DNA from 4 places in the Streptomyces sp. NPDC056161 genome. Region 2 is predicted to be linked to each of the others. Evidence: riboswitches for the same ligand, from Rfam matches in the RefSeq annotation. Region 2 holds a riboswitch; each other region holds the start of a gene.
The links. A riboswitch is a leader RNA that binds a small molecule or an ion and turns the genes downstream of it on or off. The one in region 2 is predicted to bind cobalamin.

Region 1 (7,808 bases), on a different contig from region 2:
GAAACCGTCAGGAGTGGTCGGCGCAGCAGGGTGTGGGGTTGGGCACCTCGAAGGGGGCGAGTGTTCCGCCCGCGGCCGGGACCAGGGCGAGGGTCAGCCGACCGTCCCGCCACTCGGGCCGTACGTGGTCCTGGGTCACCACCGGAGTCCGGGGATCCGGCTCGGCGGCGAAGGGCGCGCCGACCACGACGACCCGTTCGATGGCCGACGTGGCCAGCAGGTCGGCCAGGGTGACGGTGCCGGTGAGGCGGTCCGCACCGGGATAGAGCACGGCCCGCCCGCCGCTGCGCCGGACGTGTTCGGCCACGGCCGCCTCCGCCGTGCGGGCGGCCGGTACCGGACCGTGCGTGCGGTCGCCGAGCACGGCGCCCAGGTCGGGCTCCGGGTCGGCGAGGCCGGTCAGCCGCTGCCACACCGTCCCGGCCGCCGCCTCGTCGGGCAGGGCGAACGAGACGGTGGTGCCCCGCCGGTCGGCGGTGCGGACCAGATGGGTGCAGGCGATGGTGCCGTCCGGCAGCCCGAGACCGTCCGCCAGCCGGTGGACGAGGTGATCCGCCTCGCGCAGGCTGACCGTGCCGGCGTCCACCCCGATGACGGAGCGGACGCCGGGCACGTGGTGCGATGCCGTCATGCGGGAAGGACCCACATCGGGTTGGAGTAGAACCAGAGGTCCTTCCACGGGTCGGCGTCGCCGAGGACGTCCATGGCCGGGCCCGCCGGGTCCACGGCGGCGCCGTTCAGGCCGACCGCGGAGCGGTTGCCGTCGGTGCCGCGCAGCCGCACGTACACCGGCTTGTCCACCCGGCCGAGGGAGTAGGTCAGCCGGACGGAACCGGTCGACTTGTTCACCTCGAAGGACTTCACGACCTTCGTGTTCGGGGTGGCGAAGGCGTCCTTGTCCGCGACCCGTCCGGTGACGTCGCCCTGGATGACGTCCACCCGGGCCAGCGTGGGCACGAACTGCGACCAGTTGGGGCCGCCCGCCAGGCTGATCTCGATGACCAGGTCGACCTGGTTGCCCCGGCGCACGTACAGGGAGTCGCCGAGCGTGACCGACTTGGACCCGGAGCGCAGCTGCGCGTTCAGGCCGCTGATCAGGCCGCCGTGGTCGACCCAGACGCGGCCGGCCCGGATGCCGTCCATGACCGCCTGGTACGAGAAGGAGGAGGCACCGACGTGGGTGCGGGAGTACTGGCCCGGCCAGTAGTCGCCGTCCGTCAGGTTCAGACCGCCGCCGTAGACCGGGTCCTCGTAGCGGCCGTTGGCCTCGAAGTTGCTGTTCGGGCCGCGCACGGCACTGTCGGCGTACACGTTGTGGGAGTCGGAGTTGGCGGTGATCCACCAGGGCTTGCCCTCGGCGAGCAGGCTGTCCCACAGGCCGCCGACGGTGGCGGTCATCCAGTCGAAGCCGCCCCAGGTGCGGTAGCTCTCCAGCGGGTAGCCGGCGAACGAGTCGGCGCCGGGGCTGCCGTCGTAGTAGCCGCGGCCGCCGCCCGGACCCTGCGGCTTCGGCAGACCGGCGGCCTGGTGGCCGGGGGCACCCTCCATGCCGACGGCGATGGCGGGTGCGGCGTCGCGCCAGCCGCGGATCTCGTGCGGGGAGTCGATGCCCTTGCGGGCCGGGTGGTTGGCCAGGAAGAGGGCGTCCTTGACCTTGCGGCGGCGCACCTGGTCGGCGAGGAAGTTGATGCCCGCGATGGCCAGCGCCTCGTTGGCCGGGGTGTTCGCGGTGGCCTTCTTGACCGAGCCGTCGAAGGAGTTCTCGAACTCCTTCAGCACGGCGACCTCGTTCTTGCCCGGGTGGACGAAGACCGTGCCGTGCTCGGCGGCGGGGATGTTCCACTCCAGGCCCTGGAAGACCAGGGTGTCGCCGATCTTGTCGCGGGCCGCGACGATGTCGGGGTTGACCTTCTCCACACCGATCTTGGCGTGCGTCTCGCTGCCGTGGTCGGTGATCACCATCCAGTCCAGGCCGTGCGCGTTGCCCTGGCGGACGTGGTCGATGACGCGGTACTTGGCGTCGTTGCTGTGCTGGGTGTGGATGTGGTGGTCGCCGGCGAGCCACAGGTAGCCGCCGGAACGGGAGCCGTGCGACGCGTTCGCCGCCGTGGCCGGGGACGCGGCCGCCTGGCCCGCGCCGCCGAGGACGCTGCCGGCCGCCAGGCCGGCGCCGAGCAGTCCGGTGCGGCGGAGCATGGAGCGCCGGGACAGCTGGCTGGGCGTCAACTCCGCGTCGGGCACCGACAGGTCGAGCGCGGGCGGCAGGGACGTGGTCTCGTCGCCCCCGTGGTGATGGTGGTGGTGACCGTGGTCGTGTCTGTGGCCGTGGCCCATTTCAACTCCCGCTGACAACAGGGACGTACACGCTTGGGACGTGTGGAGTCTGCAAAGCCCTGGTAAACGGCGGGAATCAAGGCAATGGTGTGGCAAAGAAGGCCGGATGTGCAGCGGGCGTCGGCGCCCGCCCGGAGCTGCGCCGACGCCTCTCGCACCGGCGGGTCCGGCCGATCCCGCACTACGGGCCGCACCGCCGGCCGACCGACCGGCCGCCCTCACATCGTTTTCGGCCATCGGCATCACCGGGCGGGCCGTGCAGGACCGTCCGGTACGGCACGGGAACGCCAGTCAGCCCGAGACGATCCCGACGACCAGGTTGATCACGGTGGCCAGGATGCTGGTGCCGAAGACGTACGACAGCAGGCAGTGCCGCAGCGCCACCGCACGGATCGTCGAGCTCGACACACTGGTGTCGGAGACCTGGTAGGTCATGCCGAGGTTGTAGCTGAAGTACAGGAAGTCCCGGTACGCCGGCGGCTCGTCCGAGTTGAAGTCGATGCCGCCGGACGCCGTGCAGTAGAGGTAGGCGTAGCGCGTCGCGTACATCAGGTGCAGGGCCGCCCAGGCCATGAAGACCCCGCCGAGCGCGGCGACCGCGGCGGCATGGCCGTCGGCCGACTTGCCGAACGCCAGCAGCAGCACGATGCCGAGCAGCCCGCACAGGGCGGCCACGACCACGACGAGTTCCTCCAGGACCGGGCGGAAGTCCTCGCGGCGGATGTTGCGGTGGGTCTCCTCGGCGTCCAGGGGCCACAGCACGATCCAGCCCACCACCACGAAGAACGTCTCCGTCGCCGCGATGCCGGCGAGAAGCCCGAGCGGCAGGTCGGTCGGCAGCCCGACGGCCACGCCGACGACCGCGCCGCCGGCCGTCGATCCGAACAGCCGGGAGACCGCCGAGAGCGGCAACCGTGCACCCATGGGCCGCAACAGTAGCGGCCGGGGCGCCGCCCCGAGGGCAGCCGGGGCCGTGCGGCGGAAGGCACACCCGGGTACGGACGGATGCCGTCCGGCGCTCGTCGGGCAGCGGCGCGGGCAGGTCCGCCATCCGAATGCCGGACGCGACCGGACGCGACGGCGGCCCGCCCCGTAGGCTGGCCCGTGCAGCTGGTTCGCCCCCGTCAGCCGGACGGGGCGCGTCGTAAGAGGGAACCCGGTGGAAATCCGGGACTGCCCCGCAGCGGTGAGCGGGAACGACCGCCGTCATACGCACTGGGCCCGATGTACCGGGCCTGGGAAGCGACGGCCAGTAGGAGTCTCGTACGGCTCTGTGCTTCGTACGGACGAGACGTGCCCGCGAGTCCGAAGACCTGCCCGTTGCCCGCGCGCGAACCACTCGTGCGCGGACATCCCGGTGACCCCGAGGGCGGGTCGGGGACGCCTCCGGACACCGTCCGGGGAGTGAGGCCAGGCGGACGAACACACGCTGCCACGCGTGATCGTGCCGTCCCCTCCGGCACCCCTTCGCGCTCTCGTCCCGTCGCCGGGACCTCAGGGAATCGTCTCGCGAAGGAGATCTCCGTGACCACCGAGCCCACAGCCGGGGGCGCACGCGCCACCGTGTACGGCTACCCGCGTCAGGGACAGCACCGGGAACTGAAGAAGGCCGTCGAGGGCTACTGGGCGGGCCGCGTCGGCGCCGACGCGCTGCGCGCCACCGCCGCCGGACTGCGCCGGGCCACCTGGCGGCAGCTCGCCGAGGCCGGCATCCACGAAGTGCCCACCGGTGACTTCTCGTACTACGACCACGTCCTGGACACCACGGTCATGGTCGGCGCGGTCCCGGACCGCCACCGGGCCGCCGTCGCGGCGGACGCGTTGGACGGCTACTTCGCCATGGCCCGTGGCACCCAGGACCTGGCGCCGCTGGAGATGACCAAATGGTTTGACACCAACTACCATTACCTCGTACCGGAGTTGGGCCCGGACACGGTGTTCGCGGCGGACTCGGCCAAGCAGGTCGCGGAGCTGACGGAGGCCCTCGCCCTGGGCCTCGCGGCCCGGCCGGTGCTGGTCGGCCCCGTCACCTACCTGCTGCTGGCCAAGCCCGCGCCGGGTGTCGCGGCGGACTTCGATCCGCTGACCCTCCTCGACCGGCTGCTGCCGGTGTACGCGGAGGTCCTGGCCGACCTGCGGGCGGCCGGCGCCGAGTGGGTGCAGCTCGACGAGCCCGCCCTCGTCCAGGACCGCACGCCGGCCGAACTCGGCGCCGTCGCACGTGCCTACCGTGCCCTCGGTGGTCGCACCGACCGGCCGAAACTGCTGGTCGCCTCCTACTTCGACCGGCTCGGCGAGGCCCTGCCCGTGCTGGCCGACGCGCCGGTCGACGGGCTCGCGCTGGACTTCACCGGGCGCGGGGCCGCTCAGCTCGACGCGCTGGCCGCCGTCGGCGGACTGCCCGGCAGGCGCCTGGTCGCCGGCGTCGTCGACGGCCGCAACATCTGGGTCAACGACCTGGCGGCGTCCCTCGCCACGCTCGGCACGCTGCTCGGTCTGGCCGGCCGGGTCGATGTGGCGCCCTCCTGCTCCCTGCTGCACGTCCCGCTCGACGCGTCGGTCGAGCGGGACATCGAACCGCAGCTCCTGCGCTGGCTGTCCTTCGCCCGTCAGAAGACCGCGGAGGTGGTGACGCTGGCCCGCGGCCTCGCCCACGGCACGGCGGCCATCACCGCCGAACTGGCCGCCAACCGCGCCGACCTCGCCTCCCGGGCGGCCTCGCCCCTCACCCGCGACCCGGCCGTGCGCGCCCGCACGGCGGCGGTCACCGGGGCCGACGCCCGCCGTGACCAGCCGTATCCGGTGCGGGCGGCGGCCCAGCGCGCCCGCCTCGGCCTGCCGTTGCTGCCGACCACCACCATCGGCTCCTTCCCGCAGACCGCCGACCTGCGCACCGCCCGCGCCGACCTGCGGACCGGCCGGATCGACGACGCCGGCTACGAGGAGCGGATCAAGGCCGAGATCCGGGAGGTGATCGCCTTCCAGGAGAAGACCGGCCTGGACGTCCTCGTCCACGGCGAGGCCGAACGCGACGACATGGTCCAGTACTTCGCCGAACGGCTCACCGGATATCTCGCCACCCGGCACGGGTGGGTCCAGTCCTACGGCACCCGCTACGTCCGCCCGCCGATCCTGGCCGGTGACATCTCCCGCCCGGACCCCATGACCGTGCGTTGGACCGCCTACGCGCAGTCCCTGACCGACCGTCCCGTCAAGGGCATGCTCACCGGCCCGGTCACCATGCTCGCCTGGTCCTTCGTCCGGGACGACCAACCGCTCGCCGACACCGGCCGGCAGGTCGCCCTCGCCCTGCGCGACGAGGTCGGCGACCTGGAGACGGCCGGTACCCCGGTGATCCAGGTCGACGAGCCCGCCCTGCGCGAGACCCTGCCGCTGCGGGCCGCCGACCGGGCCGCCTATCTGGACTGGGCGACCGAGGCGTTCCGGCTCACCACCGGCGGGGTGGGCCCGGACACCCAGGTGCACACCCACATGTGCTACGCGGAGTTCGGTGACATCGTGCAGGCCATCGACGACCTCGACGCCGATGTGATCAGTCTGGAGGCGGCCCGCTCGCGCATGCAGGTCGCGCGTGAGCTGGCCGCCCACGACTACCCGCGCGAGGCCGGACCCGGCGTGTACGACATCCACTCCCCGCGCGTCCCGAGCGCCGAGGAGACCGCCGAACTCCTGCGCGACGGCCTGCGGGCCATCCCCGCCGAGCGGCTGTGGGTCAATCCCGACTGCGGTCTGAAGACCCGTGGCTGGCCGGAGACCCGCGCCTCGTTGGAGAACCTGGTCGCCGCCGCCCGCGCCGTCCGGGGTGAGCCGGCCACGTCCTGACCGGCGGTGCCCGGTCCGGGCCGGGGCGGGGCGTCGTGCCTCACCCCGGTCCGTCGGCCGCTTCGCCGGGCGGGTTCCCGGCCGAGATCCACTCGTGGACGAGGCTCGGGGACAGGCCGCCGTCGGCGGCTATGACGCGCTCGGGCACGCCGCTCAGCCAGGCGAGGAGCACGGCCCTGCGCAGTTCGGCCGCGCGGGTGGCGAGGCCGGCCCGGTAGGCGCCCGCGGAGCCGACGACGAGCTTCGGGGCGTCCTCCGCCAGGCGCCGGGCAGCCTTGCGGACGGTGCGTCGTGCGCTCAGTGTGTCGAGGTCGTTCATGCCGCTCTCGCCTCCCGTCGTTCCCGTTCCGTGCCGAGAGAACTCCGTTCCGTGTCGAGGGGATCGTGGTCCGTGTCGAGGGGGCCACGGCGTGTGTCCAGGGGGCCGTGGTCCGTGTCGAGGGGGCTGTGGTCCGTGTCGAGGGGGCTGTGGTCCAGGTGCCAGTGCAGGTCCCGTACGCCGGGCTCCAGGGAGAGCCGGGCGATGAGCCGCTCCAGGCTGCGCGCGGGGTCGCCGGTGACGCAGACACCGGCGCGCAGCGCGGTGGTGTCCTCGCCGTCGCGCAGCACCCGCAGCCCGGTGGGGGCCAGCCCGTCCCCGGTGAGGGCCTGGGTGAGCAGCGCGCGGACGTGGGTCTCGTCGGCGCGGTCGCAGACCAGGTGGACGCTTGCGCGCACACCCTCGGTGTCGGGGTCGCGCTGCGGCAGCCGGTCGATCAGCCGGCCGGCCGGACGCAGCATCAGGTGGACGCCGAGGACGACGGCCGTACCGATCGCGCACAGCGCCAGCCGACCGGACGCGGCCAGCACGCCGACGGCGGCCGAACACCACAGCGTGGCGGCCGTGTTGAGGCCGCGGACGCCGCCGCCCTGGCGCAGGATGACTCCGGCGCCGAGGAAGCCGATGCCGGACACGACGTAGGACGCGACCCGGGTGGGGCTGCCGGTGTCGCCGACGGCCACGCTGTAGAGGACGAACAGCGTGGCCCCGGCGGCCACGAGCGCGTTGGTGCGCAGTCCTGCCATGCGGGCGCGCCACTGGCGCTCGACGCCGATCAGGGCGCCGCAGCTGACGCCCACCGCGAGCCGCAGCAGGAATTCGAAAGTGGTCAGGTTCGCCATGGGAACCTCCCCTCCCCCGTCGCGACGGGGCAGGTCGAGGGCATGGCAGCCGCCGGTGCGGGGCGGGGGGCTACCGGATGCCCGAGGAGCGGGGGGACATGGGAATGCGGGGCCCGGTATGGCCGGGACTGCTACTACCGCTGCTGCGATCCATGTCGCTCACCTCCTCCTCGGTCGGCGGCGCCCGGTCCTCCCGGGCGTCCGGCACTCCTCTATATTTGCACAGCGACGCAAATTCTGCCCGTCCTTGCCGCAGATCGCGCCGGGTGCCCCACCCGGGTCGCCGCATCGCGGGCCGGGGCGCGGTGATGGGGGGAGGCGACGGCGGCGGCCGGGAACTGCGGCACACGGTCCGGCCCGGTCAGGTCAGGTCAGGTCAGGTCAGGTCAGGTCAGGTCAGGTCGCCAGGATGGCGTGGAGGTGGATCGCGCCACCGGTCGTCGCTTTCAGGGGCGTGTGGCGTGGGGTGA
Region 2 (7,808 bases):
GTCGGGCGACTCGATCCGGGTGCCGGTGCCGGTGGGCTCGATCGTCGAACTCAACACGACCGTCAGCCGTGAGGTGACCCGCGACGAGGTGCTGGCGGCGTACCGGGCCGCGGCCCAGGGGCCGCTCGCCGGCGTCCTCGAATACTCGGACGACCCGCTCGTGTCGTCCGACATCACCGGCAACCCGGCCTCGTCCATCTTCGACTCGGCTCTCACCCGCGTCGACGGCCGCCACGTCAAGGTGGTCGCCTGGTACGACAACGAGTGGGGCTTCTCGAACCGTGTGATCGACACGCTCGAACTCCTCGCCACCCGCTGAGCCGGCGGGCCGGAGACGGTCGGTTCCCCCGCCGAGGCGGCGTACGTGGACGGCCCCGGGCCCGGGAGCGGACCGGGCCGTCAGCGGCCTGGCTCCGCCGGGGCTTCGAAGGCGATCCAGACATCGGGCGGCGACTCCGGTCTGCCGGGCACCGGCCTGGGCTCCTCCGTCCAGGCGTCACCGGCGATCTCCGCTGCCACGCGCCGCCAGAAACGCACGGCGGGGGTGTTGTCGGCCTGGAAGGCGACCTCCCAGGGCCCGGGATGCCTGGAGATCACCTCCTGCACGGCGCGCAGCCCGACTCCGGCACGCCGCGCACCGCTCACGACGAAGAAGCTGTTCAAGACGCGCGGTACGTCGTTCAGACCGCGTACGAAGGCGAGTCCGACGGGACGGTCGGCGCTCTCCAGCAGGTACGGAGCCCAGCCGGGGTCCGTGAGTGCCGCGTCCAGCCGGTCGCTGCGGAAGGTGCCGTCCGGTTGCGGCAGGACGCCGGAGAGTCCGGCCAGGTCGTGGCGGAACATCAGCCAGAGGCGTTCCAGGACAGGACGGTCGGCGGCATCGGCGAGGCGTACGGATACGTCGGGCATGAATCTCCCAGGTCGGAGGGGGAGGTGGGGGCCGGCGCCCGACACGGGCGGGATCGGCCGCCCGGTGGGCGCGGGACCGACGCGGATCGCGTCCAGGCAGGAACAGGCATGAAAAAAGCCTCCCTGGCGGGGCGAAGCCCGGCCGGGAAGGCGTACATACCGACCGTCACATTACCACCGGTCGGGTACGGGTCCTGCACGACATGTGGTCCGCGCCGCAACGCGGCGGGCGGCAGCCGCGGTTGAGGGCCGGGCTCCGGGGAGGCCGACCCTCATCGGGGAGCTACCTCCTCCAGCAGACCTGGTGCTCGGACACCCAGAACCTCTGTTTGTGTCCGTTGTGCTCAACGGTCACCCAGTGCCCGGACACGGTTTTGCAGTGCTCTCGGGCAGTCTCGGTGGTGATCGAGGACGTCGGTGCCGCACTGGCCGTACCCACGCCCGCGAGGACAGCTCCACCGGCCAGCAGCGCCGTGGTGACCCCCGCGCCCATGACTCGTACGGTTCGGCTGCGCATGGCTCACACCTTCTTCGCCTTTCGACATCGGGTTGTTCCCCCCTTCCAGCTTGCGAGGGGAGACCTGCGGCTGCATCTGGAGCGAGCGGGGCACACGGCAGGTGCCGTCCTCCACCCGGCACCGCGTGGTGGGGCCGGCTGCTATGTTCGCGACCACATGTGTGCCGTACCCGGTCGCCCCCGTAACCCCGGGACGGCACGAGGTAACCCCATGACGGCACGAGCAGGAGAGATCGCGTGACCACTCGGGTGTTCTTCGTGTCCGCCGCCATGGGTGCCTCGCTGCGGCAGGCCCGCTTCGACGACGGCGGCTCCATCGACAACGGCGGTGCGGAGCAGGCCCGTTCGGCGGCCCGGACGCTGCCCTCCGCCGCCCGCGTCCTCGCCTCGCCCGGCGTGCGCTGCCGGGAGACGGCCGCGGCACTCGGCCTCGACGCCGCGGTGGCGGCCCAGTTGGCGGGTCTCGACGTGGGGCGCTGGCGCGGGCGCACGCTGGAGGAGGTGAGGGCCGCCGAGCCGGAGGCCGTGGGCCGCTGGCTCGCCGACCCGGGCTCCGCGCCGCACGGGGGTGAGTCGGTGCGGGACTTGTGCGGACGGGTCGCGGGCTGGCTCGATGCCGTGGCGGGCACGGACGGCCGTACGCTCGCCGTGGTCGAACCGGAGATCGTACGGGCGGCCGTCGTCCACGCCCTGGGCATGCCCGTGGTGGCCTTCTGGCGCCTCGACGTCGCCCCGCTGACAGCGACCGAGCTGAGCGGCCGGGCCGGCCGCTGGAATGTCCGGCTGGGGCACCCGCTCGCCCGGTCGGAGGCCGGATAGCGGCTGGAGGCCCGACAGCGGCTGGAGTGGCGGGCGGAGCGGGCCCGTGAAAAAATCTTCGAAGCGCGTGTGACCTGCCGCACGCTCGTGTCGGGTACGTATTCCTGACGGCTGCACGGCACGCGGAGACCGACGGCTCGTGGGCCTCGTGCGACGGTCGCCCACGCTCGTTCTTCAGTTCTTCTTCGAAGGAGGAGAACATGGACCTGACGTTCGACCCGTCGGCCTTTCCACCCCTGGCGCTCGGATTCTTCGGCCTCGGCACCGGATATCTGATCTACGGACCGCACGAGTTGTTCGGATATCCCGAAAAGAGCGAATCGACGGATCGGGCCCTCGGTGTCTGGGGCGTGATGATGCCCGGTCTGTGCCAGTTCGTCGCGGGGCTCATCCTGTTCATCGGGCTGACCTGGTTCGAGGTCTTCACCAAGTCACCGCCGCTGTACATGGCCGCGCTGGCCTTCTCCGTGTACGGCGTCCACTGGTTCGCGCTCGGCATCAACCGTTATCGCGGAAATGAGCCTCGTACCAACGCCGGTATGTGCATCGCCTACTTGGTGGTGTCCGCGATGGGTGCCACCATCTTCTTCAGAGTCGGTGACTGGCCGGTGGGCCTGCTGTTCCTGGGCCTTTTCGCCGTCTATTTCTGGCACTTCTTCACCGTGATCGGCGTCAAGCCGGCCGAGCGCATCTACGGACTCTTCCACACCCTGACCGGCTGCTGGCTCATGTATCTCACCTACGCGGTCGCCGTGAACTCCTCTCTGGGCTACCACTGGCCGGTATAGGCGAGGGGCGGCTGAGGCCGGAAGTGCGTGGCGGGACCGGAGACCGACGGGTCTCCGGTCCCGTTGGGTTCGGAAAGCCGGACTTCCCCAACGGGCACGGGAGCGTCGTCGGTCACGTGCCCGGTTCGCGGAATCAACGCGCGGCCGGAACCGCCTTGCCGGCCGCGGCCGTCGCGGGCTTCGGATGCAGCAGCCGCTCGGCGAGTTCCCCGAAGGCCAGACCGAATCCGCCCCACAGGACGGCCTGGACGGCCAGGGCGGACAGCCGGAACCGCCACAACAGCGTGGCCGGGAAGCCCGCCGGCACCTCGTTCACGGACGGCAGGAACGCATACGCCAGTCCGATCACGAGGGCGAACGCGGCGACCGCCGTGACGGTGGCGTACCACGTGCCCAGCCGCGGGGTGAGCCGCTTGCCGAGGATCGCGGCGCCGATCGCGAGGAGCACGCCGAGCAGCATCATCAGGAAATACAGGGCGGTCCGCTTGCCGATGGTGTCGGGAGCGCCGACGGACGGCGGGTTGGCCGGGTACTTCAGGAACGGCACGACGTACACGGCGAGCAGCGCGCAGCCCGCCAGCAGCAGCGCGGTCGCCCGGGGGCCGAAGCGCCCGACGCGGCCGAGGGCGACGCAGAAGGCGAGCGCCGCGATGCCGCCGAAGGCGATGCCGTAGACGAGGACGCCGGTGGCGAGCCCCGCGGTGGACTGGAGGGAACGGGAGACGACCTCCGTTTCGTGCTCGTGGGCGTGGGCGTCCTCGAAGCCGATCGCCTTGTCGACGCTCGGCTCACCGAGGAAGTAGGCCACGATCAGGGCGAGTACACCGGCCGCGAGGCCGGCGAGCATGCCCCGCACGAGAAGGTTCCGTACGGTTTCGGAGTTCATGGGCGTGCGGTGTCCCCTCGCGTCAGTGGCAGGGGAAGCCGAGCAGGTGGCGGGCGTCGTGGACCCATTCGTGGACGTCCGTGCCGCTGAACACGGAGGTGGCGCCCTGCTCGGCGCCGACGAAGTACAGCAGGATCAGCATCAACAGGCCGAAGAAGACCGCCCAGGGCGCTATCGCCTTGAGCGGTACCTTGGCGGGGACGACCGGAGTGGTGGCTGTCGGCCGGGCGACGGTCTGCGCCATGGCAGGACCTCCTCTGGGAGCTCGCGTCCCATCTCGGTGGTGCACTGGACGACAGTCACGGGTCTGACTCACGAGCGGCCCGGGGGCCCTCACATACAGTGGCGCGACCGTGCCGGATTCCCACCGGCTTCCGTCGTACCGTCGTCGATATCGCACAGACCGTACCGCGCGGCGCGGGCCGGGCCAAGACCGCATCCGCCCGAGACGATCTCGGCCTCGCGGCGAAGGGCCCGGTTCACCGGGCCGCTTCGGGGCCTCCGCCGGGTCCGGCGAGCCCCAGTTCACGGTCGCCGAGCGGGGCGAAGAAGCGCTCCACGTCGGCGTCGGTGACCTCGGCGAGGGTGCCGGGGAACCAGCGCGGGGTGCGGTCCTTGTCGATGATCTGGGCCCGGATGCCCTCCACCAGGTCCGGGGTGCTCAGGGCCGCGCAGGAGACGCGGTACTCCTGGTCGAGGACCCGTTCCAGCGCCCCGAGCCGCCGGGCGCGGCGCAGCGCGGCCAGGGTCACCTTGAGTGCGGTGGGCGACCTGCCGAGCAGGGTGTCCGCCACGTCCCGCGCGGCCGGGTCGTGGTGGGTGAGCAGCCGGTGGAGGATCTCCTCGACAGTGCCCGCGGCGTAGCACGTGTCGATCCACTCCCGCTGTCCGGCCAGCTCGCTCGGCGGCGGCGGCTGTGCGTGGCGGGCGAGGACGGCCCGTACGGGCGCACGGGTGAGGTCGGCGAGGAGGCGCGGCAGGGCGGCGGAGGGTACGTAGTGGTCGGCGAGCCCGCACACCAGGGCGTCGGCAGCGCTGATCCGAGAGCCCGTCAGCGCCAGGTGGGCGCCCAGTTCGCCCGGTGCGCGGGCGAGCAGATGGGTGCCGCCGATGTCGGGGACGAAACCGATGCCGGTCTCGGGCATGGCGATCCGGGACCGCTCGGTGACGATCCGGACGCTGCCGTGCGCGGAGATGCCGACACCGCCGCCCATGACGATGCCGTCCATGACGGCGACGTACGGCTTGGGGTAGCGGGCGATGCGGGCGTTGAGGCGGTATTCGTCGCGCCAGAAGGCCGCCGAGGAGGCGCCGTCCCCGTCGCGGGCGTCGCCGTGGACGGCGCGGATGTCGCTGCCCGCGCACAGGCCGCGCTCCCCCGCACCGGCGATGACGACGATCCGGACGGCCGGGTCGCGCTCCCACACGGTGAGCGCCTCGTCGATGCGCCGCACCATCGCGTGGTTCAGCGCGTTGAGGGCCTGGGGCCGGTTGAGAGTGATGTGGGCTGCCTGCCCCGCGGTGTGCAGCAGAACGGGTTCCTCGGTGCCGGTCATCCGGACGTCTCCGTCGCTCCGCGGGCCTCGATGACACACATGATCTCGTGGGTTCCTTCTGCGTTGTGGTGGACACACAGGTCATGACGAGGTCTCCGCGGGAAGCGGGCCGGCCGGAACTCGATCACCGATCGCAGTGGCGGCGGGGCGACGCCGGATGCGCACGGCTCCCTCGCCATGGCTTCGATCGTCGCTCTCCCCCTCGGCGCAATGCAAAGCGTCACCGTCCGGAGGTGTCCGCTCACGGAGAGTGCTCCGCCGACGGCCGCGGCGGGCGCGGCCACCGCGGCTGCGGCCCGTGCGAGCGCTGCCCGGCTCCGTGCCGGGACGGCCGCCCGCTCGCGATGCCGACCGGGTGCGCCGGTCCGCCGGCCTGCCGGTTCGGGATGTGACACGGTCGCGGCGGCGTGATGGCATGGGCACATGGAGTTGCGGGAGCTGCGGGCGTTCGTGGCGGTGGTGGAGGAGGGCGGGCTGTCCGCGGCGGCACGGCGGCTGCACGTGAGCCAGCCGGCCCTGTCCCAGACGGTCGGCGGTCTGGAGCGCCAGCTGGGTGTGCGGTTGCTGGTGCGGGGCAGCGCCGGGGTACGGGCCACCGAGGCGGGCACGGCGCTGTTCGCGGAGGCGCGCGCGGTGCTGGCCCGGCATGACCAGGCGTTGCGGGTGATGACCCGGTACACCGGTCCGGGCGGTGGGGCGCTGCGGATCGGGATCCCGCTTGAGCTGCCCACCGGCCTGCTCGATCCCGCGTTGGCGGAGCTGGCGGCGGCACATCCGGACACACGTGTGCAGGCCAGGCACCTGTCCACTGCGGAGCAACTGGCGTCCTTGCGGACCGGTGAGCTGGACGTGGGGTTCCTGCGGGAGCGCCCGCCGGGTCCTGAGTTCGACGCGCTGCTCGTCGTACGGGAGGAGTTGGGCGTGCTGCTGGCCGCGGAGCGCGCGGCGGAACTCGCCGGGCCCGACGGCATCGCGCTCGACGCGCTCGACGCGCTCGACGCGTTGCAGTGGGTGGGTTTCCCCCGCTCCGGCAGTCCCGCCTGGTACGACGAGCTGACGGCGGTCCTCCGCGGGCACGGCCTCGATCTCGGTCCCGAGCCTCCGCAGGGGCAGGTACTGATCGCGGACGTGAAGCTGGCCGCCGTGGCGTCCGGGCGGGCTTTCGCGCTGGCGCCGCCCGACTGGCAGCCGCTGCCCGACCATGTCGTCTGGTCGCCCCTGGTCGGGCGCCCGCTGGTGCGGCGCACCTGGGCGGTCTGGCCGGCCGACTCGCACCGCCGCGACCTCGGCCGGTTCATCGCCGCGCTCGACCGCCCGGCGACCGGTTGAGCGCGGCGCGGGGCACTTTCAGTTACGTTCCCCGGGACACCGGGCACCCGCCGGAAGCGCCTGCCGAGAACACGAGGCACGCCTTCGCGGGGCCACGCGGAACCGCCGGGCGTGCGGCAGGACAGGACAGGACAGCACGGAGATGCCCGGCACTCCGCAGCACCGGACGCGGACGTCGTGCGTCCCGCGACACCGGACGAAACCGCCTGCCGTTCCGAGGCAAAGGACGCGAGACGTCTGCCGTCCCGCGGCAAAGGACGGGAGACGTCTGCCGTTCCGCGGCAAGGGACGGCAGACGCCGGGCGGGACGATGCGCGCCGGCGTCCGCCGTCCCGTTCGGTGCGGGTCAGACAGCCGTACGGCCGCCGTCGACGGGCAGGACCGCCCCCTGCACGAAGCTGGCCGCGTCACTGGCCAGATAGCCGATGGCCTCGGCGATCTCCTCGGCCGACGCGGGCCGTCCGGCGGGGGCCTGTGCGGCCAGCGCGTCCAGGTCCTCGCCCATGGCGGCCGTGCCCTCCGTGCGGGTGGGGCCGGGCTCCACCGCGTTGACCCGCACCCCGTGCGGGCCGAACTCGGCCGCCCACGACTTGGTGAGCAGGTTCAGCGCCGCCTTGCTCGATCCGTAGAGCGCCATCCCCGCCACGCCGTACTCGGCGACCATGGTGCTGACGTTGACGATCGCGCCGTGACCGCGCTCGGCCATCGCCGGGGCCAGCGCGCCCACCAGGTAGAACGGCGCCTTCACGTTCAGGTCGTAGACGGTGTCCACTTCGCTCGGCGCCGTCGAGGCCGTCGGGCCGAACGGGAAGACACCCGCGTTGTTGACGAGGATGTCCACCCGGCCCCCACCCAGCTCGATCGCCGCCCGCGCCAGCTGTCGCACCGACTGCGCGTCCCGCAACTCGGCCGCGAGGAAGTCCGCCTTGCCGCCCTTCGACCGGATGGCGTTGACCACCGTCTCGCCGCGGGCCGCATCGCGTCCCGCGACCAGCACATGTGCA
Region 3 (7,808 bases), on a different contig from region 2:
GACGTTCAGGGCCTGTTCGCGGGTGGTGCCCAGACCGTGCACGGCGATGGTCCAGGTGTCCCGGTGGCCGGGTACGAACCAGGCGGGCAGCGGGCCGAGTTCGCCGGGCACGTCGACGTCCGTGTGGGCGAGGTCGAGGGCGGAGGCCGGGTTGCCGACGAACACGTTCGGAGTGAGCCAGACCCTGTCGCCGGGCCGTACGGTGCCGTGCGTGACGCCTTCGAGACGGCGTACGACGGTGTCGGCGGTGTGGCGGGCGGAGGTCAGGACGGGTCCGACGACGGCGTGCGAGCCGTCGCCGGAGAGGCCGTAGCTGCCGGGGCGCAGGGAGGCCAGGTCGCGGGTGAGGGTGATCCGGCCCTCGGCGACGTCGTGCACGGTGAGCCGGGGTTCGGTGGGCAGCGGCCGGCCGGAGGGCGCCTTGAGCGCGGCGTCGCTGGCCATCCGCCCGGCGGCCACGCCGGCCGCACCCGCGGCCAGGGCGGCGGTGACGGCGGCGGCCGTCGCTGTGACAGTGCGCACGGTTCCAGTGTCCCGGCGGACCATGCGCTCGGCCAGCGGGAGCGGACGGGGCGGGGCCGGATGGGGTGGGGTGCGGGTGCGGTGTGGTGCGGTGCGGTGTGGTGCGGGGTGGGCTCGGGAAGCCGGGTGGGAGCGGACCGGGCGGGGCCCAGGGCCGGGGGCAGGAGGAATCGCGGGCAGGCGGAGTCGAGGGCAGGCGGAGTCGGGTGGGGCGAGGCCCGGGGGCAGTGGGAGCGGATACGGCGTGGCTCGGGGGCAAGCGGAGTCGGGTGGGGCGAGGCCCGGGGGCAGTGGGAGCAGATACGGCGTGGCTCGGGGGCAAGCGGAGTCGGGTGGGGCGAGGCCCGGGGGCAGTGGGAGCAGATACGGCGTGGCTCGGGGGCAGGCGGAGTCGGGTGGGGCGAGGCCCGGGGGCAGTGGGAGCGGATACGGCGTGGCTCGGGGGCAGGCAGAACCGAGGCCCGGTGGGGGCCTGCGGGGAGAGGCAGGCGGGCCCGCGCGTGGGCCGGCAGGGAGAGGTCCGGGGCGGGCGGAAGCGAAGGGGGCGTGGAAGGGGACGAGGGATGGGCCGACAGGGTGAGGTGGTGGCCGGGGGCGGCCCGGACGGTGCGGCGGGCGGGGCAGCCGGCCGGCCGGTCAGGGGCGCTGGCCGTAGCCGCGCAGGCGGTCCGCCGCCTGGGCCAGTTGGGCCGGGGTGAGGAGGGTGGGGGTATGGCCGGGCACCGAGGACGCGGTCAGCCACAGGCGGCACATCCACTCCAGTTGGGCGGTGCGGTCGTACGCCTGGTCGAGGGTGGTGCCGTGGGTGATCGCGCCGTGGTTGCGCAGGAGGCAGCCCGAGCGGCCGTCGAGGGCGCGGAGCATGTTCCCGGCCAGTTCTTCGGTGCCGTAGGTGGCGTACGGGGCGACCCGGACCGGGCCGCCCAGCGCGGCCGACATGTAGTGGATCGCGGGCAGTTCGCCGACGAGCGTCGAGACGGCCGTGGCGTACAGGGCGTGGGTGTGGACGACGGCCCGCGCGTCGGTGGCGCGGTAGACGGCGAGGTGCATGGGGAGTTCGCTGGTGGGCGCCAGCGTGCCGAGCACCTGTCGGCCGTCCAGGTCCACGCCGGTCACGTCGTCCGGGGTGAGCCGGTCGTACGGCACGCCCGACGGAGTGACGAGTACGAGGTCGCCGACGCGTACCGAGACGTTCCCGGAGGTGCCGACGACCAGTCCGTCGGACACGGTGCGGCGGGCCGCGGCGACCAGCGCCGTCCAGGCGCGGGCCGCCTCGGCGCCCGCGCCTCCATGTGGTCCGTGCTCCCGACACCGTTCAGCCATGTCGCGATCCTGCCGGGTGCGCAGGATCCCTTCAACGGATCGCCGCAACCCCCCTCCCATGCGACACTCCCAGTACCACCTCAGTTCACCTTTCGTTCATCCAGGTTTCCTACCTTCAACCAGCCAATGACTTCGAACGAATGCCTGGGTAAATGGAAGGCTTCTCGCTGATCCTCGCGATCGTGGTGATCACCGCGCTCGCGTTCGATTTCACGAACGGTTTCCACGACACCGCCAACGCGATGGCCACGACCATCTCGACCGGCGCACTCAAACCCAGAGTGGCGGTGGCCATGTCCGCCACCCTCAACCTGGTCGGCGCCTTCCTCTCCGTCGAGGTCGCCAACACGATCTCCAAGGGTCTCGTCGACGAGAGCGGCATCCGCCCCGAGGTCATCTTCGCCGCCCTGGTGGGCGCGATCCTCTGGAACCTGCTGACCTGGCTGGTGGGTCTGCCCTCAAGCTCCTCGCACGCGCTGATGGGCGGTCTGATCGGCGCCGCCGTCGCGTCCGCCGGCACGGGCGCCGTCCACGGCGACGTGCTCGTCACCAAGGTCCTCGTCCCGGCACTCGCCGCGCCCCTCGTCGCCGGGGTGGCGGCGCTGCTAGCCACCCGGCTGTCGTACTCGCTCGACGGCGCCGCGGAGGGCAAGGCCGCCGAGAAGGGCTACCGGGCCGGCCAGATCGCCTCCGCGGGTCTGGTCTCCCTGGCCCACGGCACCAACGACGCCCAGAAGACCATGGGCGTCATCACCCTGGCGCTGATCGCCGGCGGTGCGATCGCCCCCGGCTCGAACCCGCCCACCTGGGTCGTCCTCTCCGCGGGTCTCGCCATCGCGCTCGGCACCTACCTCGGCGGCTGGCGCATCATCCGCACGATGGGCAAGGGACTGACCGACCTCCGGCCGCGGCAGGGCTTCGCCGCCCAGACCAGCGCGGCGACCGCCATCCTGGCCTCCTCGCACCTCGGCTTCTCGCTCTCCACCACGCATGTCGTCTCCGGTTCCGTGATGGGCGCGGGGCTGGGCCGCAAGGGCGGGGTGGTGCGCTGGTCGACGGCCGGCCGGATGTGCGTCGCCTGGGCGCTGACGCTGCCGGCCGCCGCGCTCGTCGGTGCGCTCGCGGAAGTCGTCACGGAACTGGGTGACTGGGGCACCGCGGGTGTGGCCGTCTGCCTGGTCGGCTCCGCCGTGGGGATCTGGCGGGTCTCGCGGCGTGAGGTCGTGGACCACAGCAACGTCAATGAGGTGAACGGCACCCGGGAGTCGGCCGTTCCGGTTGGGCCGGCCGTTCCGGTTGGGCCCGCCGCTGTGGTCGAGTCGGTCGGTGTGGTGTCCGCCACCATCGGCGCCGGTTCCGCGGGTTCCGGCGGTTCCGCCGGTTCGCCCTCGGGGGCGGGCGGGCCGGCCGCTGCGGTCGCCTCGGCCGCGCCCGTCGCCGCCGATCCGGCCGGGCCGCCGCCGAGTGCCGCCGTCTGAGACGCGAGGAAGAAGCATCACCATGGACACCATGCACATCGACTGGGCGGCTCTCGGTTCCGTCTTCGGCGTCAGCCTCGGGGTCACCGTGGCGCTCGTGGGGCTGTTCACCCTCGGGGTGGCCGGATTGTCGCGCCGTGAACGGGCCGTTGCGCGGGGAGGTTCCGCGGGGGTGGCGTTGGCTGGGGCGTACGCCTGCTTTGTGGCGTGCGCCGCGGCTGTGGGGTATGGGATCTTTTTGATCGCGGGGTGAGTGGTTCGGGGCGTGGGGGTTTTGCGCAGTTCCCCGCGCCCCTACCGGGGTTCGCGTCGTTGCTCGGCCGCGCGTGCGTGGTCGTTTTTGCGCAGTTCCCCGCGCCCCTACCGGGGATCGCGTCGTTGCTCAGCCGCGCGTGCGTGGTCGTTTTTGCGCAGTTCCCCGCGCCCCTACCGGGGATCGCGTCGTTGCTCGGCCGCGCGTGCGTCGTCGGTTTTGCGCAGTTCCCCGCGCCCCTATCGGGGATCGCGTCATCAGTCCGCCGCGCGTGCGTCGTGGGTTTTGCGTGGTTCCCCGCGTGCCCATCCGGGGGAGTCGTCTCGGTATGAGGCTGGGCACACTCTTCCCTTGCAGGTCAGCGGCTGGTTGACGGTTCTTCGGGGGGCGTGGTGGACTTCCGGAGCCATGTACGGCGGCAGGAGAGGAAGCCGGTGCGAATCCGGCGCGGTCCCGCCACTGTCACCGGGGAAGGACTTCCCCGGGAGCCAGGAACTCTCGCCGCCGGTCTCGTCGAACCAGGGCGTGGACACCCTGAGTGAGGACATATCGCCATGCTCGGCTGCGGATTGAGATACAGCACCAGGTCGCTTCCCGACCCGACGGCCGGCTGAACCGGTGCGTGCCGATCGCGTCTTCGCGTACGGCGCCGCTCTCGGCCTCCTCGGCGATCTGCTCGTGGGCGATCCGCGCCACGGACATCCGGTCGCCGGGTTCGGGCGTGCCGCCGGCGCGGCGGAGCGGGTGCTGTGGCGGGACCACCGGGGGTGGGGAGCCCTGTACACCGCCGTGTGCGTCGGCGGTGCCGCGGGCCTCGGAGCGCTGGCCCGGCGGGCCGTGCGTGCCTCCCCCGCCGGTTCCGTGGCGCTGACCGGGGCCGTCACCTGGGCGGTGGTGGGCGGGACTTCGCTCGCCCGGGAGGCCCAGGCCGTCCGGCGGGCCCTCGACGCGGGGGACGTCACCGCGGCGCGGGCCCGGCTGCCGCATCTGTGCGGACGGGATCCGCAGGCCCTCGACGCCCAGGGGATCGCGCGGGCCGTCGTGGAGTCGGTGGCCGAGAACACGTCCGACGCGGTCGTCGGGGCGCTGGTGTGGGGGGCATTGGGCGGGGTGCCCGGGTTCGTCGCCTTCCGTGCGGTGAACACCCTCGACGCGATGGTCGGGCACCGGTCGCCGCGGCACCGGCGGTTCGGGTGGGCCGCCGCGCGGCTCGACGACGTCGCCGGCTGGCCGGGGGCACGGCTCACCGCGGTGCTCGCCGCCGTCTCGGGCCCGGACGCACGGGGTGCGGTGCGGGCCTGGCGGGCCGACGCCCACCGGCATCCGAGCCCCAACGCCGGCCCCGTGGAGGCTTCCTTCGCCGGGGCGCTGGACGTGCGGCTGGGCGGGACGCTGTCGTACGGGGGACGGGTCGAGCACCGGCCCGTGCTCAACGGCGGCGGGCGGGAGGTCGCCGCCGCGGACATCGACCGTGCGGTACGGCTGTCCCGCCGGGTCGGGCTGCTCGCGCTCGGCGTCACGACCGCAGCGCGGCTGGCCGTGCGGGGGCGCACGTCATGAGCGGTGGTGGGCTGCTCGTCGCCGGTACCACCTCCGACGCGGGCAAGAGCGTGGTCACGGCGGGGATCTGCCGGTGGCTGGTGCGGCAGGGCGTCGCGGTCGCGCCGTTCAAGGCGCAGAACATGTCCCTGAACTCGTTCGTCACCCGCGAGGGCGCCGAGATCGGGCGGGCCCAGGCGATGCAGGCCCAGGCGTGCCGGATCGAACCGACCGCGCTGATGAACCCGGTCCTGCTCAAACCGGGCGGGGAGCAGAGCAGTCAGGTCGTGCTCATGGGCAGGCCGGTGGGCGAGATGAGCGCGCGCGGGTACCACGGCGGACGCCAGGAGCGGCTGCTGGGAACCGTGCTCGACTGCCTCGCCACGCTGCGGGACACGTACGACGTGGTGATCTGCGAGGGCGCGGGCAGCCCGGCGGAGATCAACCTGCGGCGGACCGACATCGTGAACATGGGCCTCGCCCGCAAGGCGCGGCTGCCCGTGCTGGTGGTCGGCGACATCGACCGCGGGGGTGTCTTCGCGTCGTTCTTCGGGACCGTGGCGCTGCTGTCCCGCGCGGACCAGGAGCTGGTCGCCGGATTCCTCGTCAACAAGTTCCGCGGGGACGTCGGCCTGCTGGAGCCGGGGCTCGACATGCTGCGCGGCCTGACCGGGCGGCCCGCCTACGGCGTCCTGCCGTTCCGGCCCGGCCTCGGCATCGACGAGGAGGACGGGGTGGCCGTCTCCCTGCGGGGCGCGGTACGGGAGTCGGCGCCGGCCGCACCGGTCGGCGAGGACGTGCTGCGCGTCGCGGTCTGCGCGGTGCCGCTCATGTCCAACTTCACCGACGTGGACGCGCTGGCCGCCGAACCGGGCGTCGTCGTACGGTTCGTGGACCGGCCGCAGGAGCTGGCCGACGCCGATCTCGTCGTCGTACCCGGGACCCGGGGCACCGTCCGGGCGCTGGCCTGGCTGCGGGAGCGCGGGCTCGCCGAGGCGCTTGGCGACCGGGCCCGCGAAGGCCGGCCCGTCCTCGGCGTCTGCGGCGGCTTCCAACTGCTCGGCGAGCACATCGAGGACGCGGTCGAGTCGCGGGCCGGGCAGGTGAGCGGGCTGGGCGTGCTGCCGGTCCGGGTGCGGTTCGCCCGGGAGAAGACCCTCGCCCGGCCCGTCGGCGAGGCGTTCGGTGAGCGGGTCGAGGGCTACGAGATCCATCACGGCGTCGCCGACGTCACCGGGGGCGAGCCCTTCCTGGACGGCTGCCGGGTCGGCGCGGTCTGGGGCACGCACTGGCACGGCTCGCTGGAGTCGGACGGCTTCCGGCGGGCGTTCCTGCGCGAGGTGGCCGCCGCCGCGGGGCGCCGCTTCGTACCGGCGCCCGACACCTCGTTCGCCGCGCTGCGCGAGGAGCAGCTCGACCGGCTCGGCGACCTGATCGAACAGCACGCGGACACGGACGCGCTGTGGCGGCTCATCGAGTCGGGCGCGCCGCCAGGACTGCCCTTCATTCCACCGGGAGCGCCCGCATGAGCACAGTGTTGTTGTTGTCGACCGCCGACACCGATCTGCTGGCGGCACGTGCCTGCGGCGCGTCCTATCTGATCGGCAACCCGACGCGGATCGATGTCGCCGAGGAACTGCCGGCGCTGCTGCGGCGGGCCGACCTCGCCGTCGTACGGCTGCTGGGCGGCAAACGGGCCTGGGAGGACGGGCTGGCCGCGCTGCGGGCGTCGGGGGTCCCGACCGTGCTGCTGGGCGGCGAGAGCGTGCCCGACGCCGAGTTGATGGCCGAGTCGTCCGTGCCGTCCGGTGTGGTCGCCGAGGCGCTGCGCTACCTGGTGGAGGGCGGGCCCGACAACCTCGCCCAGCTCGCCCGGTTCCTGTCCGACACCGTGCTGCTGACCGGTGAGGGCTTCGACGGGCCGCGGACGATGCCGGAGTACGGCGTGCACGGCGAGCGGGCCGCCGTCGAGGGCCGCCCGACCGTCGGCGTGATCTTCTACCGGGCGCACGAACTGAGCGGCAACACCGCCTTCGTGGACACCCTGTGCGACGCGATCGAGGCGCGCGGCGCCAACGCGCTGCCCGTGTACTGCGGTTCGCTGCGCGACGCCGACGCGGGTCTGTACGAGATCCTCGGCCGGGCCGACGCGCTGGTGGCGACCGTCCTCGCCGCGGGCGGCACGCACGCCTCGCAGGCGTCGGCGGGCGGCGAGGAGGAAGCCTGGGACGTCGGGGCGCTCGCCGGTCTTGACGTGCCCGTGCTGCAAGGGCTGTGCCTCACCTCGTCGCGGGACGCCTGGGACGGGTCCGACGCGGCGCTGTCCCCCATGGACGCGGCGATGCAGGTCGCCATCCCGGAGTTCGACGGGCGGCTGATCACCGTGCCGTTCTCCTTCAAGGAGCAGGGCCCGGACGACGTGCCGGTGTACGTCGCCGACCCCGAGCGGGCCGACCGCGTCGCCGGCATCGCCGTACGGCACGCGCGGCTGGGGTACAAGCCCCACGCCGACAAGAAGATCGCGCTCGTCTTCACCGCCTATCCGACCAAGCACTCCCGGGTCGGCAACGCGGTCGGCCTGGACACGCCCGCGTCGGCGGTGCGGGTGCTGGACGCCCTGCGCGCGGCCGGCTACTCGCTCACCGAGTACCCCGCGGGCGGCGACGAGCTGATCCATCGGCTGATCGAGGCCG
Region 4 (7,808 bases), on a different contig from region 2:
AGGCAGATCACCGGTCCGAAGATCTCCTCCCGGGCGATCCGCATCGAGTTGTCGACGTCGCCGAAGAGGGTGGGCTCGACGTACCAGCCGCGCTCCAGGCCCGCCGGCCGGCCGCCACCGGTGAGGATCTTGGCGCCCTCCTCCTGGCCGATGCGGATGTAGTCGAGGTTGCGCTGCTGCTGGCGCCGGGCGACCAGCGGGCCGACCTGGGTGGCCGCGTCCAGCGGGTCGCCGACCGTGAGCGCGCTCGCCGCCTGCGCGAAGGCGTCCGCGAACTCGTCGTAGCGGGACCGGGGCAGCAGGATGCGGGTCTGGGCCACGCACGCCTGGCCGTTGTTCATCCAGGCCGCCGGGACGATGCCCGCGACCGCGGTCTCGACGTCCGCGTCCGGCAGCACGACCGCCGCCGACTTGCCGCCCAGTTCCAGGGTGACCCGGGTGAGGTGGCGCGCGGCCACCTCCATGACCCGCTTGCCCGCCGCCACCGAGCCGGTGAAGGAGACCTTGTCGACGCCGGGGTGGCCGACCAGGTACTCGCTGACCTCGCGGTCGGCGGGCAGGATCGACAGCACGCCGTCGGGCAGCCCGGCCTCGCGGGCGATCTCGCCGAGGAGGTAGGCGTCCAGCGGCGACTCGGGGGACGGCTTGAGGATCACCGTGCAGCCGGCGAGCAGGGCGGGCGCGAGCTTGGCGGCGGCGACGAACTGCGGCACGTTCCAGGGGACCACGGCGGCGACCACCCCGACCGGCTCGCGCCGCACCATGATCTTCCCCAGCGCCCCGTCGCGCGTCTCCTCGTACGTGTGGCCGCGGGCGACGGTGATCGCCGAGTCCCAGACCATCATCGCGCCGAGCGCCTGCGCGAGGACGCTCCACGAGTACGGCGACCCGTTCTCGGAGGAGATCACCCGGGCGATCTCCTCGTGCCGGACGGCGATGCCGTCCTTGATGCGGGTGACGACCGCGATCCGCTCGTCGAGGCTCGTCCGCGGCCAGGGGCCCTGGTCGAACGCGGTCCGGGCGACGGCGACGGCCCGGTCCACATCGGCCGGCGAGGCGTGCGGGACGCGGCCGATGACCTCTTCGGTGTGCGGGGAGATCACCTCGATGACGTCCCCGCCCAGGGGATCGGTCAACTCCCCGCCGATGAACAGCTGTCCGTGTTCCACGAGCTCGGTCATGGCCGACTGCCTCCTGCGGCACGATTTCTGACGCTGTATCAGAAACGGATACCAGGTCTCCTCGAACTAGTCCACGGCAGGACACCACCGGCCCGGCCGGAACCCCGCCCGCACCACCGGCTCGACCGGCCCCCGTCCACACCGCGCCCGGCGCGCGGCCACCGGCTTCCGGAATCGGCGGGCGCCCGGGGCAACCGATGAAACCGGTTCTAGTTATAGTGGGCCGGGGAGGCCATGATGGCGGAGACGTTCGATCACGGTGGCGGTGTGCGGTCCGTGGCGGTGCCCATACCGGACAACCCGCTCGGCCGCACACTGGTGTACGTCGTGGACACCGACCGGGGCCCGGTACTGGTCGACACCGGCTGGGACGACCCGGCGTCGTGGGACACGCTGGCGTCCGGCCTGTCGGCCTGCGGCACCTCGGTGGCGGAGATCCACGGGGTCGTCATCACCCACCACCACCCCGACCACCACGGGCTGTCCGGCCAGGTGCGCGAGGCGTCCGGCGCGTGGGTGGCGATGCACGCGGCCGACACCGCGGTGGTACGGCGCAACCGCAAGGCCCGCCCCGAGCGCTGGCTCGACTACATGCGCGCCAAACTCACCGCGACCGGCGCCCCGGAGGAACACCTGGCCGCCCTGCGCACACCGGGCGCCCTGCAACGGCGGCCGCCCGCCCTCCCGGACCGCGAGATCGTCCCCGGCGACCTCCTGGACCTGCCCGGCCGCCGACTGCGCGCCGTCTGGACGCCGGGGCACACACCCGGTCACGTCTGTCTGCACCTGGAGGAGGCGCACCCCGCCGGGCTGCCGGGACACGGCCGGCTGTTCTCCGGCGACCACCTGCTCCCGAAGATCACGCCGCACATCGGCCTGTACGAGGACCCCTCCGCCCAAGGGGGCGGGGCCGGGCCGCACGGAGCCGAGAACCTGGCGGAGGCCATCGATCCGCTCGGCGACTACCTCGACTCCCTGGAACGCGTCGGCCGGCTGGCCCCCGCCGAGGTGCTACCGGCCCATCAGTACGCCTTCACCGACGGGCCCGCCCGGGTACGGGAACTGCTCGCGCACCACGAGGAGCGGCTGGCCGGCCTGCTGACCCAACTCGTCGAACCGCTCACGCCCTGGCAGTTGGCCGAGCGGATGGAGTGGAACCGGCCCTGGCCCCAGATCCCGCACCCCTCCCGGAACATCGCCGCCGCGGAGGCAGAGGCCCATCTGCGCCGCCTGGTGAAGCAGGGCCGAGCCGAACCGGTGCCGGGCACCGACCCGCTGAGGTACGTCCGGACGGCGTGAGCGGACGGTACGACCGGACGGCGTGACCGGGCCATGTGACGGGAGCGCCTTCCCCGGACCGCGTGCCGGGACCGCTACCCCGGACCGCTACCCCGGACCGCGTGACCTGACCGCATTCCCCGACCGCTTCCGGACGACGCGACCGAGCCGCTTCCCCGGACCGTGTTCCCGCACCCCGCACCCCCCTTCGCCCCATCGCCCGGCCCTCTGTCGCGGCCACCCCTCGGGGGTCCGGAGGTGGGCCGGTAGAGTGACTGGGTCGTCATCACACCCGTACGGGGGGAAGCCGGTGCAATTCCGGCGCTGACCCGCAACCGTGAACCGGCCGTCGAGGCCCGGTGAGCCGGACTGCCCCGGACGGAACGTGACCGGCTCAGGTGCGTCGGCATCCGCCCGCGCACGGCACCGTCGAGGTTTACGGGGCCGAGCCGCCCGGGGTGTCCCGTGCTGCCCGGCTTCCTCGCGAACCGACCCGCGAAGAGAGGCACCCGCCGAGCATGAACGTCCGCCGCAGCGCAGCGGTCCTGGCCGCCGTCGGCGTGCTCGCCGCCGCGTCACCCGCCCTGGCCGCGAGCCCTTCGCCGTCCCCGTCGACGGTGCTCCCGTCCGGCCTGTACGGCGCCACCGACCCGAAGTTCGACGGCGTCTGGCGCCAGTCGCTGGCGCTGCTCGCCCAGCGCACCGTGTCCGTGACGCCCGCCGCCAAGGCCGTGGACTGGCTGGCCGGACAGCAGTGCGCGGACGGGGCGTTCGCCGCGTTCCGCGCCGATCCGGGGCGGGCCTGTGACGCCAAGGTGCCGGTCGACACCAACAGCACGGCCGCCGCCGTCCAGGCCCTCACCGCGACCGGCGGCCACGACAGCGCCGTCGGCAAGGCCGTGACCTGGCTGAAGTCGGTGCAGAACAAGGACGGCGGCTGGGGGTACACGCCGGGCGGCGCGAGCGACGCGAACTCCACGGGCGTCGTCGTCGGCGCGCTCGTGGCGGCCGGCGAACGGCCCGCGGCAGTGGTCAAGGACGGCCGCTCGCCGTACGACGCGCTGCTGGGACTGGCCCTGCCCTGCTCCGGCGACGACGGAGGCGCCTTCGCCTACCAGCCGGACAAAAAGGGCGCGTTGACGGCCAACGCGGACGCCACCGCGGCGGCCGTGGTGGGCGTGCTGGGCGCGGGCCTCGCCGCGAAGGCGGCCGGAGCGGGCGACGCTTCGAGCGGGGCGCCCGGCACGGGCTGCGCCGCCACCGGAAAGCCCACCCCCGAGCAGGCCGCGGCCGACGGCGCTGCCTACCTCGCCCGTGCGGTCGCCAAGGACGGCCACCTCACCTCCGCCCTCGCGGGCGCCCCCGAACAGCCCGACTACGGCAACACCGCCGACGCGGTGGTCGCGCTCGCCGCGCAGGGCGGGGCGGACCGGGCCGCGAAGCCGCTGGCGTGGCTGGAGAAGAACGCGGCGGCCTGGGCGAAGCAGAACGGACCGGCCGCGTACGCTCAGCTGATCTTCGCGGCGCACGCGACCGGCACCGACCCGCGCGACTTCGGCGGTACGGACCTGGTGCGGGCGCTGGGCGCGACCGGCCCGGCACCGCAGGCGGCCGGGCAGGCGCAATCGGGCGACGGCCCGGAGGCGGCGGACCGGAAGGACGACGGCGGCTCGGGCACCGGCGTCTGGTGGATCATCGGCACCGGCCTGGTCGCGGGCGTCGGCATCGGCTTCCTGCTCAGCGGCCGCAGGAAGCGGCAGCACCTGTGACCGGGCCGCGCCGCGGTGTGCTCCTGCTGCTGGCCGCGCTCCTGTTCTGGGGCGGCGCGGGCCAGGCGCAGGCCGTCGGCTACCGCTACTGGTCCTTCTGGGACCGCGCGGGCGACCGGTGGACGTACGCCACCGAGGGTCCGTCGCTGGCCCGCCCCGCCGACGGCGCCGTCCAGGGCTTCCGGTTCGCGGTGAGCGAGGACTCCGCCGACGCGACGTATCCGCGCGGCACGGCCCGCTTCGCCGAGATCTGCGCGCACACGCCCGCTCGGGCGGGCCACAAGCGGGTGGCACTGGTCATCGACTTCGGTACGGCGGCGGACGCGCCCGGCGCCGAGACACCGCCGAAGGCGCGGACCGCCTGCGCGGTACTGGCACCCGACGCGACGACGGCCGAGGGCCTGGCGGCGGTCGCCGGACCGCTGCGCTACGACTCCAACGCCCTGCTGTGCGCCATCGCCGGCTACCCGGAGAAGGGCTGCGGCGAGCAGGTGGCGGCCACGGACGACAAGCCGACGAGCGCCGCGAAGCGGCCGACGGCGGGCGAGGACGGCGGCAACGGGCCGTCGCTCGGCCCGTGGGCGGGCGGGGCGGCGGTCGTCCTGCTGGGCGCGGCGGCACTCTGGCAGGCCCGACGGCGCCGGGATGCGTAGGCACCGCCATGCGTGAGGGCCACGACCACGAGCCGTCGCCGCCCGCAGCCCCAGCCGGTCCGAACGATCCGAACGGTCCGAACGGGATGAACGGGACGAACGCCGCCGACGGGACGGGCTCCGGGAACGGGACGGGCTCCGGGAACGGGACGGACGGCACCGGCGGCACGGACGCGCCCGACGCCACCGGTCGCGGGCCCGCACCCCGCGCGGCCGACACCAGTGGCCCGCCCGCCGACGACCACCCGGACGGTGCCGACGGCCCGGACGACACCGGAAACGACACCCCCCGCCGGCCCGCACCCCGCGCCGACCACGCGAGCACCCACAGACACCGCAACACACGCGGCACCCCGCACGGCGACGGCAACGGGCGCCCCTCGGCCGCCGAGGGGCCGGCCCGCGGCGGCCGGGTGGCCGCGGCCCGCGCGGGCGGCACGGTGCGGCGGCCCCGTACGGTCGTGCACCCCGGGGCCTGGTGGGGCTGGGCGATCGGGCTCGGGGTCGGGGCCAGCCGGACCGGCAATCCGCTGCTGCTCGGGCTGCTCGTCGCGGCGGCGGGCTATGTGGTGGCCACCCATCGCAGCACCGCCCCCTGGGCCCGCTCCTACACGGCGTTCGCCAAGCTCGCGCTCGCCGTGCTGGTCGTCCGCCTGGTCTTCGCGGTGGTCCTCGGCTCCCCGATCCCCGGCACGCACGTCCTCCTCACCCTCCCCGAAGTCCCGCTCCCGCACTGGGCGCAGGGCATCCGGCTGGGCGGCCGGGTCACCGCCGAGTCGCTGGTCTACGCGTTCTACGACGGCCTGAAACTGGCCACGCTGCTGATCTGCGTGGGCGCGGCCAACGCCCTCGCCAACCCGGCCCGGCTGCTCAAGTCCCTGCCGGGCGCCCTGTACGAGATCGGCGTGGCCGTGGTCGTCGCGCTGACCTTCGCGCCGAACCTGATCAGCGACGTACAGCGGCTGCGGGCCGCCCGCCGGCTGCGGGGCCGCCCGGACCGCGGTGTACGGGGGCTGCTCCAGGTGGGTCTGCCGGTCCTGGAGGGCGCCCTGGAGCGTTCCGTCGCGCTGGCCGCCGCGATGGACGCGCGTGGTTACGGCCGTACCGCCGACGTGCCCGTCGCCGTCCGCCGTACCACCGCCGGGCTGACCCTGGGCGGTCTGCTCGGCGTGTGCGCGGGAACGTACGGGCTGCTGACCGCCGCGGGCGGCGGCTACGGGCTGCCGGTGCTGCTCGCCGGGGTCGTCGCCGCCCTCGCGGGGCTGCGGCTGGGCGGCCGACGCTCGCCGCGCACCCGGTACCGGCCCGACCCGTGGAACGCCCGTGCCTGGCTGGTCACCGGGTCCGGTGCCGCCGTCGCCGCGCTGCTCGCCCTCGCCGCGGCCCGCGACCCGGCCGCCCTCGATCCGGGGGTCGTCCCGCTCACCGCGCCCGCGCTGCCCCTGTGGCCGGCGGCGGCCGTACTCCTCGCCCTGCTGCCCGCCCTGGTGGTCCCCAAGGAGCCGTCGTGATCCCCGCAGGAGCCGCCGTGATCCCCAAGGAGCCCTCGTGATCCGCTTCGAGGACGTCAGCGTGACGTACGCCGGTGCCGTCGAACCGGCCGTCCGAGGCGTGGACTTCGAGGTGCCGGAGGGTGAGCTGGTGCTGCTCGTCGGCCCGTCCGGCGTCGGCAAGTCGACGGTGCTGGGCGCGGTGGGCGGCCTCGTCCCGCACTTCACCGGCGGCACCCTGCGCGGCCGGGTCACGGTCGCGGGCCGGGACACCCGTACCCACAAGCCGCGCGAACTCGCCGACGTCGTCGGCACGGTGGGCCAGGATCCGCTCGCGCACTTCGTGACGGACACGGTGGAGGACGAACTCGCCTACGGGATGGAGTCGTTGGGGCTCGCCCCGGCCGTGATGCGGCGGCGGGTGGAGGAGACCCTGGACCTGCTCGGGCTGGCCGATCTGCGGGAGAGGCCCATCGCCACCCTCTCCGGTGGCCAGCGCCAGCGGGTCGCGATCGGCTCGGTGCTCACCCCGCACCCCCGGATACTGGTCCTCGACGAGCCGACGTCGGCGCTGGACCCGGCCGCCGCGGAGGAGGTCCTCGCGGTGCTCCAGCGGCTGGTCCACGATCTGGGCACAACGGTCCTGCTGGCCGAGCACCGGCTGGAGCGGGTGATCCAGTACGCCGACCAGGTGCTGCTGCTGCCCGCGCCGGGCGCCGCGCCCGTGCTCGGCGCCCCGGCCGAGGTGATGGCCGTCTCGCCGGTGTACCCGCCGGTGGTGGACCTGGGCCGGCTGGCCGACTGGAGCCCGCTCCCCCTGACGGTGCGGGACGCCCGCCGCAGGGCGGCTCCCCTGCGCACCCGCCTAGCCGGTCACGCCCCTTCCCATTCCCACCCGTCCCCGGCCCCGGACCCCGGTCCGGACCCGGGCCGGGACTCGCCCCCAGGCCCGACACCGACGCCTGCCCCTGACGCCCAGGTCCCTGCCCCTGACGCCCAGGTCCCTGCCCTTGCCGCCCCCGTACCTGCCCCTGACGCCGACGCCACCCCGGCGGGTCCGCCCGCTCCCGGGTCCGGCGCGCGTACCGGCGGGCGTACGCGGACGCCGGGTCGGGTGCGGCGCTCGGTCGGCAGGGCCTTTTTGCGCCGTCGCCCGGCCGCGGCGCCCTCCTGGTCGGCCGGACGGTTCCCCGCACCCCTTCAGAACGCCGACGGCACCGCCCCGGTACCCGTCGCCGAGGTACGGGCGCTGGCGGTGCGGCGCGGGCGGATCGACGCGTTGCGGCAGGTCGACCTCGACGTCCGGCCCGGGGAGATCGTCGCCCTGATGGGCCGCAACGGCGCCGGGAAGTCCACGCTGCTCGGCTCGCTGGTCGGACTGGTCGCGCCGACCGCGGGCAGCGTCCGGGTCGGCGGTGCCGTCCCGCACCGCACCCC

Region 1: linked by a shared signal. The riboswitch ahead of metE (5-methyltetrahydropteroyltriglutamate--homocysteine S-methyltransferase) and the one ahead of ACFC09_RS06695 (CbtB-domain containing protein) in region 2 are both predicted to bind cobalamin.
Region 3: linked by a shared signal. The riboswitch ahead of ACFC09_RS24150 (cobalamin biosynthesis protein) and the one ahead of ACFC09_RS06695 (CbtB-domain containing protein) in region 2 are both predicted to bind cobalamin.
Region 4: linked by a shared signal. The riboswitch ahead of ACFC09_RS11730 (prenyltransferase/squalene oxidase repeat-containing protein) and the one ahead of ACFC09_RS06695 (CbtB-domain containing protein) in region 2 are both predicted to bind cobalamin.

What each region holds. Positions count from the first base shown of each region.
Region 1 covers NZ_JBHJUV010000012.1:94,150-101,957, forward strand. The annotation lists gene ACFC09_RS13645 (hypothetical protein) at 8-631, opposite strand; gene ACFC09_RS13650 (histidinol-phosphatase) at 628-2,334, opposite strand; gene ACFC09_RS13655 (DUF1345 domain-containing protein) at 2,626-3,258, opposite strand; cobalamin riboswitch at 3,480-3,649, shown strand; gene metE (5-methyltetrahydropteroyltriglutamate--homocysteine S-methyltransferase) at 3,859-6,177, shown strand; gene ACFC09_RS13665 (hypothetical protein) at 6,218-6,496, opposite strand; gene ACFC09_RS13670 (MgtC/SapB family protein) at 6,493-7,338, opposite strand.
Region 2 covers NZ_JBHJUV010000005.1:57,399-65,206, reverse strand. The annotation lists gene gap (type I glyceraldehyde-3-phosphate dehydrogenase) at 1-319, shown strand, start outside; gene ACFC09_RS06720 (GNAT family N-acetyltransferase) at 400-909, opposite strand; gene ACFC09_RS06715 (hypothetical protein) at 1,193-1,426, opposite strand; gene ACFC09_RS06710 (histidine phosphatase family protein) at 1,664-2,245, shown strand; gene ACFC09_RS06705 (hypothetical protein) at 2,446-3,033, shown strand; gene ACFC09_RS06700 (CbtA family protein) at 3,167-3,919, opposite strand; gene ACFC09_RS06695 (CbtB-domain containing protein) at 3,942-4,163, opposite strand; cobalamin riboswitch at 4,200-4,341, opposite strand; gene ACFC09_RS06690 (enoyl-CoA hydratase/isomerase family protein) at 4,399-5,475, opposite strand; gene ACFC09_RS06685 (LysR substrate-binding domain-containing protein) at 5,899-6,804, shown strand; gene ACFC09_RS06680 (SDR family NAD(P)-dependent oxidoreductase) at 7,151-7,808, opposite strand, start outside.
Region 3 covers NZ_JBHJUV010000026.1:65,482-73,289, reverse strand. The annotation lists gene ACFC09_RS24170 (alpha/beta hydrolase) at 1-522, opposite strand, end outside; gene ACFC09_RS24165 (class II aldolase/adducin family protein) at 1,159-1,845, opposite strand; gene ACFC09_RS24160 (anion permease) at 1,998-3,323, shown strand; gene ACFC09_RS24155 (hypothetical protein) at 3,355-3,576, shown strand; cobalamin riboswitch at 3,953-4,097, shown strand; gene ACFC09_RS24150 (cobalamin biosynthesis protein) at 4,195-5,136, shown strand; gene ACFC09_RS24145 (cobyric acid synthase) at 5,133-6,644, shown strand; gene cobN (cobaltochelatase subunit CobN) at 6,641-7,808, shown strand, end outside.
Region 4 covers NZ_JBHJUV010000010.1:65,631-73,438, reverse strand. The annotation lists gene ACFC09_RS11740 (aldehyde dehydrogenase) at 1-1,181, opposite strand, end outside; gene ACFC09_RS11735 (MBL fold metallo-hydrolase) at 1,419-2,480, shown strand; cobalamin riboswitch at 2,720-2,851, shown strand; gene ACFC09_RS11730 (prenyltransferase/squalene oxidase repeat-containing protein) at 2,978-4,228, shown strand; gene ACFC09_RS11725 (SCO2322 family protein) at 4,225-4,881, shown strand; gene ACFC09_RS11720 (CbiQ family ECF transporter T component) at 5,322-6,392, shown strand; gene ACFC09_RS11715 (ABC transporter ATP-binding protein) at 6,430-7,808, shown strand, end outside.